DNA from 4 places in the Paenibacillus sp. B46(2026) genome. Region 4 is predicted to be linked to each of the others. Evidence: a T-box and tRNA genes for the amino acid it is inferred to sense, from the RefSeq annotation. Region 4 holds a T-box; the other regions hold tRNA genes.
What was found. The T-box of region 4 lies ahead of leuS (leucine--tRNA ligase). A T-box ahead of a tRNA ligase gene usually reads a tRNA of that ligase, here a tRNA-Leu.
Positions count from the first base shown of each region.

Region 1: it has a tRNA-Leu gene. The T-box ahead of leuS (leucine--tRNA ligase) is inferred to sense a tRNA for this amino acid. The anticodon was not compared.
Region 2: it has a tRNA-Leu gene. The T-box ahead of leuS (leucine--tRNA ligase) is inferred to sense a tRNA for this amino acid. The anticodon was not compared.
Region 3: it has a tRNA-Leu gene. The T-box ahead of leuS (leucine--tRNA ligase) is inferred to sense a tRNA for this amino acid. The anticodon was not compared.

Region 1 is NZ_CM165907.1:5,661,071-5,663,249, reverse strand. It holds tRNA gene AC1S8V_RS25165 (tRNA-Val) at 1-37, shown strand, start outside; tRNA gene AC1S8V_RS25160 (tRNA-Met) at 55-128, shown strand; tRNA gene AC1S8V_RS25155 (tRNA-Asp) at 155-232, shown strand; tRNA gene AC1S8V_RS25150 (tRNA-Phe) at 328-403, shown strand; tRNA gene AC1S8V_RS25145 (tRNA-Thr) at 424-499, shown strand; tRNA gene AC1S8V_RS25140 (tRNA-Tyr) at 509-594, shown strand; tRNA gene AC1S8V_RS25135 (tRNA-Trp) at 601-674, shown strand; tRNA gene AC1S8V_RS25130 (tRNA-His) at 704-776, shown strand; tRNA gene AC1S8V_RS25125 (tRNA-Gln) at 799-873, shown strand; tRNA gene AC1S8V_RS25120 (tRNA-Gly) at 878-952, shown strand; tRNA gene AC1S8V_RS25115 (tRNA-Cys) at 959-1,032, shown strand; tRNA gene AC1S8V_RS25110 (tRNA-Leu) at 1,039-1,117, shown strand; gene AC1S8V_RS25105 (class I SAM-dependent methyltransferase) at 1,286-2,179, shown strand, end outside.
Region 2 is NZ_CM165907.1:315,591-317,769, forward strand. It holds tRNA gene AC1S8V_RS01410 (tRNA-Ile) at 1-35, shown strand, start outside; tRNA gene AC1S8V_RS01415 (tRNA-Ala) at 70-145, shown strand; tRNA gene AC1S8V_RS01420 (tRNA-Asn) at 147-222, shown strand; tRNA gene AC1S8V_RS01425 (tRNA-Glu) at 227-298, shown strand; tRNA gene AC1S8V_RS01430 (tRNA-Val) at 423-498, shown strand; tRNA gene AC1S8V_RS01435 (tRNA-Met) at 519-592, shown strand; tRNA gene AC1S8V_RS01440 (tRNA-Asp) at 618-695, shown strand; tRNA gene AC1S8V_RS01445 (tRNA-Phe) at 826-901, shown strand; tRNA gene AC1S8V_RS01450 (tRNA-Thr) at 921-996, shown strand; tRNA gene AC1S8V_RS01455 (tRNA-Tyr) at 1,006-1,091, shown strand; tRNA gene AC1S8V_RS01460 (tRNA-Lys) at 1,101-1,176, shown strand; tRNA gene AC1S8V_RS01465 (tRNA-Leu) at 1,183-1,263, shown strand; tRNA gene AC1S8V_RS01470 (tRNA-Gly) at 1,274-1,348, shown strand; tRNA gene AC1S8V_RS01475 (tRNA-Arg) at 1,356-1,432, shown strand; tRNA gene AC1S8V_RS01480 (tRNA-Leu) at 1,450-1,528, shown strand; tRNA gene AC1S8V_RS01485 (tRNA-Pro) at 1,536-1,609, shown strand; tRNA gene AC1S8V_RS01490 (tRNA-Gly) at 1,620-1,690, shown strand; gene iolD (3D-(3,5/4)-trihydroxycyclohexane-1,2-dione acylhydrolase (decyclizing)) at 2,077-2,179, shown strand, end outside.
Region 3 is NZ_CM165907.1:5,248,358-5,250,536, reverse strand. It holds tRNA gene AC1S8V_RS23325 (tRNA-Asn) at 32-107, shown strand; tRNA gene AC1S8V_RS23320 (tRNA-Glu) at 112-183, shown strand; tRNA gene AC1S8V_RS23315 (tRNA-Val) at 307-382, shown strand; tRNA gene AC1S8V_RS23310 (tRNA-Met) at 403-476, shown strand; tRNA gene AC1S8V_RS23305 (tRNA-Asp) at 504-581, shown strand; tRNA gene AC1S8V_RS23300 (tRNA-Gly) at 606-680, shown strand; tRNA gene AC1S8V_RS23295 (tRNA-Arg) at 687-763, shown strand; tRNA gene AC1S8V_RS23290 (tRNA-Leu) at 780-858, shown strand; tRNA gene AC1S8V_RS23285 (tRNA-Pro) at 867-940, shown strand; gene AC1S8V_RS23280 (BofC C-terminal domain-containing protein) at 1,141-1,833, shown strand; gene ruvC (crossover junction endodeoxyribonuclease RuvC) at 2,137-2,179, shown strand, end outside.
Region 4 is NZ_CM165907.1:4,736,356-4,738,534, reverse strand. It holds gene AC1S8V_RS21255 (phosphotransferase family protein) at 1-922, shown strand, start outside; T-box leader at 1,034-1,303, shown strand; gene leuS (leucine--tRNA ligase) at 1,383-2,179, shown strand, end outside.

The DNA.
Region 1 (2,179 bases), 920 kb from region 4:
CAGAGGGTCGGGGGTTCGATCCCCTCAGCCTCCACCATATAACTTTTATAACGACGCGGGGTGGAGCAGCCCGGTAGCTCGTCGGGCTCATAACCCGAAGGCCGCAGGTTCAAATCCTGCCCCCGCAATTAGACTTTCCTTGAGAAAGTGATCTGGAACCGTGGTGTAGTTGGCCTAACATGCCTGCCTGTCACGCAGGAGATCGCGGGTTCGAATCCCGTCGGTTCCGCCATTTAATCTTTACATGAGGCAAAATGTTCGCTACATCTGCTGTATGGCACTGATGCCCTATATAAAGTGTAAGGAAATGAGATTAGACTTTATTATGACTCGGTAGCTCAGTCGGTAGAGCAGAGGACTGAAAATCCTCGTGTCGGCGGTTCGATTCCGTCCCGAGCCACCATTTTTAAAACAATTTAATATGCCGGTGTAGCTCAACTGGTAGAGCAACTGACTTGTAATCAGTAGGTTGGGGGTTCAAGTCCTCTCGCCGGCACCATGTAATCCTGGAGGATTAGCGAAGTGGCCAAACGCATCAGACTGTAAATCTGCTCCCGTACGGGTTCGGTGGTTCGAATCCATCATCCTCCACCAGTTTTTAGGGGCATAGTTTAAAGGTAGAACAACGGTCTCCAAAACCGTTGGTGTGGGTTCAATTCCTGCTGCCCCTGCCAATTAAATTTTAGAAAATTAACTTTTTGTGGCGATCGTGGCGAAGTGGTTAACGCACCGGTTTGTGGATCCGGCATTCGGGGGTTCAATTCCCCTCGATCGCCCCTTTGTTTTTTCATTTTTTATTGGGGATTAGCCAAGCGGTAAGGCAACGGACTTTGACTCCGTCATGCATAGGTTCAAATCCTATATCCCCAGCCATTATGCGGACGTGGCTCAGCGGTAGAGCATCGCCTTGCCAAGGCGAGGGTCGCGGGTTCGATTCCCGTCGTCCGCTCCAAGATATGGCGCCATAGCCAAGTGGTAAGGCACAGCTCTGCAAAAGCTTTATCCCCAGTTCGAATCTGGGTGGCGCCTCCAGTATATGCCGGCGTGGCGGAATGGCAGACGCGCTCGACTCAAAATCGAGTGGGAAACCGTGGAGGTTCGAGTCCTCTCGCCGGTATATTGAATAGCCCTACGAATTGCTTATGCAATCTGTGGGGCTATTTTTATTTTATAAGAAATGATTTTTGCATAGTAAGAAAAGTTGGACTTTAATAAAGATTGACGTATGATTATATCCGGTATATTGTAGATAAGTGAAGTCTTTAATATAAAGGAGTGAAGTAAAGTGACTACTGAAAAAAATATACCGGATACAGACCTGTTATTCAATCTCTCTGTATGGGAAGAGGCATGGATGAATCGTCCGAGAAGTTCAAAATATAAGAAGAAAAGTGCACCATTTAATACAGAAGAAGCGTTTGAGCGGTGGGCCAGAGATTATCATGCACAATCGTTTACTGAAGAAGGAAAACAGCGGTCTGAGCGCATTATGGGCTGGATTGAAAACCAGGGAGTAGAGTTCGCGGGCTTGTCCATTTTGGACATTGGAGCGGCCTCAGGCATATTTACCATTCCTTTTGCTGAAAAGGGAGCAAGGGTAACCGCTGTTGAGCCTTCTGACCTGCTTGTCTCACTCATGAAAGAAACGATACCTTCAGAGCTGGAATCTAATATCGAAATCGTGAAAGAGCGATTTGAGGAAATCTCCATTCAGGATAAAGGCTGGGAGAAGAAATATGATTTTGCATTTGCTTCCATGTGCCCGGCCATGTCGGATTGGGAAACAATTGAGATGGCGATCAACTGTGCTCGTAAGTATGTGTATATAAGCACTATAGCGGGACAGAAGGAACACACACTAATGGATGAACTTAAGGATGTACTTGGGATCAGTTCTTCATATAAGGCTGGTGATATGGGATATATCCAACAATTACTATATTTGAAGGGTTATTCATACACGATGATCATTACAAGAGAAGTTAACTCATTTGAAGTGCCGGTGGAAGAGATTATTGAGAAGCTGCCAGAATGGCTTAATACGTATGAGTTACCAACAGATGAAGATTCCCTCAGACTGGCTGAGAAGTATATCCGGGATACATATAAGGATAGTATGGTGACCTTCTCACGTGGAGCAAGGTTTGGTAAAATTCTGATCCAACTTGAACAACCCAAT
Region 2 (2,179 bases), 2.5 Mb from region 4:
GGGTGAGGCCGGTGGTTCGAGTCCACCAGGGCCCATAGTAATATCAAAACAAGAAATACACCAGTGTATGGGGCCATAGCTCAGCTGGGAGAGCGCCTGCCTTGCAAGCAGGAGGTCAGCGGTTCGATCCCGCTTGGCTCCACCATTCCCTGATAGCTCAGTTGGTAGAGCACTCGACTGTTAATCGAGTTGTCACAGGTTCGAGCCCTGTTCGGGGAGCCAGTAAGGCCCGTTGGTCAAGGGGTTAAGACACCTCCCTTTCACGGAGGTAACAGGGGTTCGAATCCCCTACGGGTCATAGCTATATTTATTAGCTTCAAAAAGGGATGAGAATCCCAAAGGTTCGTCGGAGGATGTACTTCGTTAGCAACTGCTTCGCAGTCTCGAACGAAGTGAGAGTATCCCCTACGGGTCATATAGATGGAGGCTTAGCTCAGCTGGGAGAGCATCTGCCTTACAAGCAGAGGGTCGGGGGTTCGATCCCCTCAGCCTCCACCATATAACTTATTTTATAACGACGCGGGGTGGAGCAGCCCGGTAGCTCGTCGGGCTCATAACCCGAAGGCCGCAGGTTCAAATCCTGCCCCCGCAATTAACTTTCCTTGAGAAAGTACTATGGAACCGTGGTGTAGTTGGCCTAACATGCCTGCCTGTCACGCAGGAGATCGCGGGTTCGAATCCCGTCGGTTCCGCCATCATGTATATGCTTCAGGGATGAGAATCCGTTTTTGGGTTCGTCGGAGCATTTACTTCGAGAGTATAAGCTTCGCAGTCTCGAACGAAGTGAGAGTATCCCGTCGGTTCCGCCATTTTTTAATGTAGTAAGGCTCGGTAGCTCAGTCGGTAGAGCAGAGGACTGAAAATCCTCGTGTCGGCGGTTCGATTCCGTCCCGAGCCACCATTATAACACCATGTTATACGCCGGTGTAGCTCAACTGGTAGAGCAACTGACTTGTAATCAGTAGGTTGGGGGTTCAAGTCCTCTCGCCGGCACCATGTAATCCTGGAGGATTAGCGAAGTGGCCAAACGCATCAGACTGTAAATCTGCTCCCGTACGGGTTCGGTGGTTCGAATCCATCATCCTCCACCAGTTTTCTATGAGTCATTAGCTCAGTTGGTAGAGCACCTGACTTTTAATCAGGGTGTCGAAGGTTCGAGCCCTTCATGACTCACCATCATATGCGCGTGTGGCGGAATTGGCAGACGCACTAGACTTAGGATCTAGCGTCTTTGACGTGGGGGTTCAAGTCCCTCCACGCGCATCCCTTATATGCGGAAGTGGCTCAGCGGTAGAGCATCGCCTTGCCAAGGCGAGGGTCGCGGGTTCGATTCCCGTCTTCCGCTCCAATATTTTGCGCCCTTAGCTCAGCTGGATAGAGCGTTTGACTACGAATCAAAAGGCCGGGAGTTCGAATCTCTCAGGGCGCGCCATTATAACTTCATATTTTGCCGGCGTGGCGGAATGGCAGACGCGCTCGACTCAAAATCGAGTGGGAAACCGTGGAGGTTCGAGTCCTCTCGCCGGTATAGATAACGGGATGTAGCTCAGCTTGGTAGAGCACCTGGTTTGGGACCAGGGGGTCGCATGTTCAAATCGTGTCATCCCGATTGTTGTTATGCGGGTGTAGTTCAATGGTAGAACTTTAGCCTTCCAAGCTAATAGCGTGGGTTCGATTCCCATCACCCGCTTATATATCGTAAAAGAAAGAGATGGTATTCACCGTCTCTTTCTTTTTTTGCATTTATAGGTATGTTGGCGATTGTAGTATACAAAAATCACGGATTATATGGCTCACTAGTATGTACGAGCATGGATCATCGGTCCTTACGATAGTCCCCTCTCTTCTCTCTTAGTAATTGTGGAAGCTTTTGAAATGATGCAGGACTAATAGCTCTTACAACAATGAATTACCGCTGTTTTATCGCAATTTATAAAAACGCTTACAAAAATAGCTTGCGTAAATCAGCAGCCTGTAATACCATATCAATTAAGCGCTTAACCTTTAGGGGTAAGGCGCTTAAACTTAACGCAGATTAAGCGCTTAACCCGTAAAGGAAAGGAAGGCGATCAATTCATGACAACAATTCGATTAACGATGGCTCAGGCACTGCTTCGATACCTGGATCAGCAATATATCTCGGTTGACGGTGTGGAAACCAAGTTTGTGAAAGGGATCA
Region 3 (2,179 bases), 510 kb from region 4:
GAGTTGCATTTGCACCGCAAATGCATATTATTCCCTGATAGCTCAGTTGGTAGAGCACTCGACTGTTAATCGAGTTGTCACAGGTTCGAGCCCTGTTCGGGGAGCCATTAAGGCCCGTTGGTCAAGGGGTTAAGACACCTCCCTTTCACGGAGGTAACAGGGGTTCGAATCCCCTACGGGTCATAGCTATATTTATTAGCTTCAAATAGGGATGAGAATCTCAAAGGTTCGTCGGAGGATGTACTTCGTTAGCAACTGCTTCGCAGTCTCGAACGAAGTGAGAGTATCCCCTACGGGTCATAATATGGAGGCTTAGCTCAGCTGGGAGAGCATCTGCCTTACAAGCAGAGGGTCGGGGGTTCGATCCCCTCAGCCTCCACCATATAACTTATTTTATAACGACGCGGGGTGGAGCAGCCCGGTAGCTCGTCGGGCTCATAACCCGAAGGCCGCAGGTTCAAATCCTGCCCCCGCAATTATACTTTCCTTTGAGAAAGTGATCTGGAACCGTGGTGTAGTTGGCCTAACATGCCTGCCTGTCACGCAGGAGATCGCGGGTTCGAATCCCGTCGGTTCCGCCATTTTTATATTTATTAATACCGTATGCGGAAGTGGCTCAGCGGTAGAGCATCGCCTTGCCAAGGCGAGGGTCGCGGGTTCGATTCCCGTCTTCCGCTCCAATATTTGCGCCCTTAGCTCAGCTGGATAGAGCGTTTGACTACGAATCAAAAGGCCGGGAGTTCGAATCTCTCAGGGCGCGCCATTATAACTTCAAATTTGCCGGCGTGGCGGAATGGCAGACGCGCTCGACTCAAAATCGAGTGGGAAACCGTGGAGGTTCGAGTCCTCTCGCCGGTATATTATAACGGGATGTAGCTCAGCTTGGTAGAGCACCTGGTTTGGGACCAGGGGGTCGCATGTTCAAATCGTGTCATCCCGATCTCGAAAAGTACTATCTAACAATAGATAGTACTTTTTTTATATTCACTTGTATAAATCGCGATATTGCAAGTTATTTACTATCATGACAAGCCTTTAACATAAGACATGCAGGGTTCCCCTTCAGACGACAGGTTAGTTTTGCATAAAGCCTCATTCTTTAGGTCACAATAGGTTTAAAAAGTGATAGAAGGGGTTCATGTGAACACGTTTAACTTCAGAAAACAATTCAAGAGACGCTGGCGCCGATGGAAACGAACCCTATGGATGACGGCGGCTTTACTTGCAGTTACCATATTGGCTTACAGCGGGTTGTCTATCTCATCTGCGATTGAGCGTTTGCTAACGACTAATTTTAGTGAAGCAACCAGTGTGATGGGACCTGTTACGCTAGAAACAAGATCTGAACAGGAAATCCAAGTACTCATGGAGCAACTTGATTCTGATCCGAATCATTTAACGAGTGTGGTTTTGGAAACGCAGTACATCTGTGGAGTGGAAACAGAGCAGTTAGGCAAGATGGCTAGACCACAGTTGAAGATGTTGCTGGCTCAGCATCCGGAATGGGCTGCTACCGTTGGAACATCAGATGAGTTGCATCTGAAGCAACGTGTAGATGACCTTTCACCGCTCTGTAAACAGCAGGCGTATATCAGCATAGATGCTGTTGGGAATCTTAATTTGTACGAGGGTAAGCCTGCAGAAGAGAAGGTCATTCGTACGTTTTTTCAGTTGGATGTTGGGACGTTGGAGAGTTCTTTGCCTGAAGGAGTGCTGAAGCAATTGCAGCAGGGCATTCGGATTCAGGATAAAGATGAATATGACAGCGTGATCTCTACGTTCAGTGACTATGCAGTGGATGAAGATCATCATTTAATCCGCAATGGCGGGTAATCCAGTCGTCCTCACCTACAGTGTTAAGATGTTGAGTCACTGAAAAAACGGTGGGCAATAGCACTCATGGTTTGCGAAACTAAGCGATAGACTCCAAAATACGTGAAATATGATGAAGGACATCGAAGAGATGTCCTTTTTGTCGTTTGAACTAAAATACATGAAAATTCGAAATAACATGTAAAAAATTCACGAATAAAGGCGAGTAATCAGTTAGACAAAGTTTTTCCTGCCGCAGGGTCTATCTTTTGTTATAATGAAATGAACGATACATATGTTCGCTTTTGTGAGGGAGAGATGGTTTTGCGTTTTTTGGGAATTGACCCGGGGATTGCGATTGTTGGTT
Region 4 (2,179 bases):
ACAGCTGAATACCATAATTAAACAACATTTCTCTGCAAATATACAGGACTATAAGGAGATGGTGGATGGCTGGGCCAATCATGCATATCTCATTACCCTAAGTGATGCACAGCGGGTGGTACTCAAAATTGCTCCGTCGGCTTCGACAAATCTGATGCGCTGTGAGCAGGACCTCATGATTGCCGAGGTTGAGGCATTACGCCTCGTTACGGAACTACAGGATGTTCCCGTACCCCAAGTGCTGGCTTATGATGATTCGTTAAACATTGCTCCAGCGCGTTATTTTATCATGGAGTATATGTCTGGAACACCCTACAATCAGGTCAAGGATCAATACGCGGCGGAAGAACAGGAAGTTATTGAACAACAGCTGGGTCGTTACAATCGTCGGATTAATGAGATCAAAGGCGAGAAGTTCGGATATTTTTCGGGGCGAAAACAGCGTTATTCCACTTGGAAAGAAGCATTTATCCATCTGATGGATGATATTCTTACCGACGGGGAAGAAGCCGGAATTACATTTTCGATCGATTACCCTGAATTAAGACGCTTGATTGAAGAAAAATCGAATGTACTGGACGATGTTAAAGAACCTGTACTTGTCAGTTGGGATCTGTGGGATGGCAATGTTCTAGTAGACGCAGGTCGCATCACAGCAATTATTGATTTTGAACGTACTCTGTGGGCAGACCCTTTGATGGAGCATTACTTTAGTCATTTTAACTATACTCCCGGATTCGTGAAAGGATATGGGCATGCGATTACGACTGAAAGTGAGCTGAAAAGAAGAAGTCTCTATGACTTGTACTTTGATCTGGTGCTGCGCATTGAGTGCGCTTATCGCCAATATGATAATCAGGAACATGTGAATTGGACCATTCATAATCTGGAGGAAGGCATTGAGCGTTTTCGTTTATCCTGAACAGCAACCAGCGTTATGAACGGTACGAACCATAGACTTCAAGATGGCGATTATAACGTGTAATATTGACTTTGGGCTTGCTTTTTTATATAATGTTCCCGATATTGTATACATATTTCGATGATAAGGATCAGTAGTAATTCCTGTACATAACAGAGAGCCGGCGGTTGGTGCAAGCCGGTTGACAGTAATTTGCGAACTCGCCTTGGAGAAATGCGGTGATTACACCATCCTGTTAACCAGCTTGTATAAAGTTTGGGTTACGGGAATGGAAATCCGCATCGGTTAACCGCCGTTACAGGTCCAAAGGGAGTGGATGACGAAGCACGTTCGTCCGCTAACTAGGGTGGTACCACGGGAATTCAACCTCTCGTCCCTAGCGCTGCAAACGCTACGGGATGCTGAGGTTTTTTTGTTGCAATTAAAGCTAAAGTCGAATAACCTGAAGGAGGAACAATAGATGAGTGAGAATAACCAGCCGAAACACGGCTATCAGCCACAAGTCATGGAAAAAAGTTGGCAGCAATACTGGGATGCAAATAAAACGTTTAAAACGGGTGAGGACCCTGCTAAACCTAAATTTTATGCACTGGATATGTTCCCTTATCCATCCGGTTCAGGTCTGCACGTAGGCCACCCGGAAGGATATACGGCAACGGATATCGTTTCCCGTTACAAACGTATGCGCGGTTACAATGTATTGCACCCAATGGGTTGGGATGCTTTCGGTCTGCCTGCTGAGCAGCATGCACTGGATACAGGTGAACATCCACGGCATATTACATTCCGCAATATTGACAATTTCCGTCGCCAGATCAAATCGCTTGGTTTCTCCTATGACTGGGATCGCGAGATCAGCACAACGGACCCTGAGTACTATAAATGGACACAATGGATCTTTATCCAGTTGTACAATAAGGGCCTCGCTTATGTGGATGAAGTTGCAGTTAACTGGTGCGAAGCACTTGGAACGGTACTGGCTAATGAAGAGGTTATTGATGGTAAGAGTGAACGTGGAGGACATCCGGTTGTACGTAAACCGATGCGTCAGTGGGTCCTGAGAATTACCGAGTATGCAGAGCGTCTGTTGGAAGACCTGGAAGAGCTGGATTGGTCTGAAAGCATCAAAGATATGCAGCGTAACTGGATCGGTAAATCGACAGGTGCAGAAGTTGTATTTGCCATTGAAGGTCGCGAGGAAGTCATTAAGGTGTTCACTACCCGTGCGGACACATTGTTCGGTGCGAGCTTTGCAGT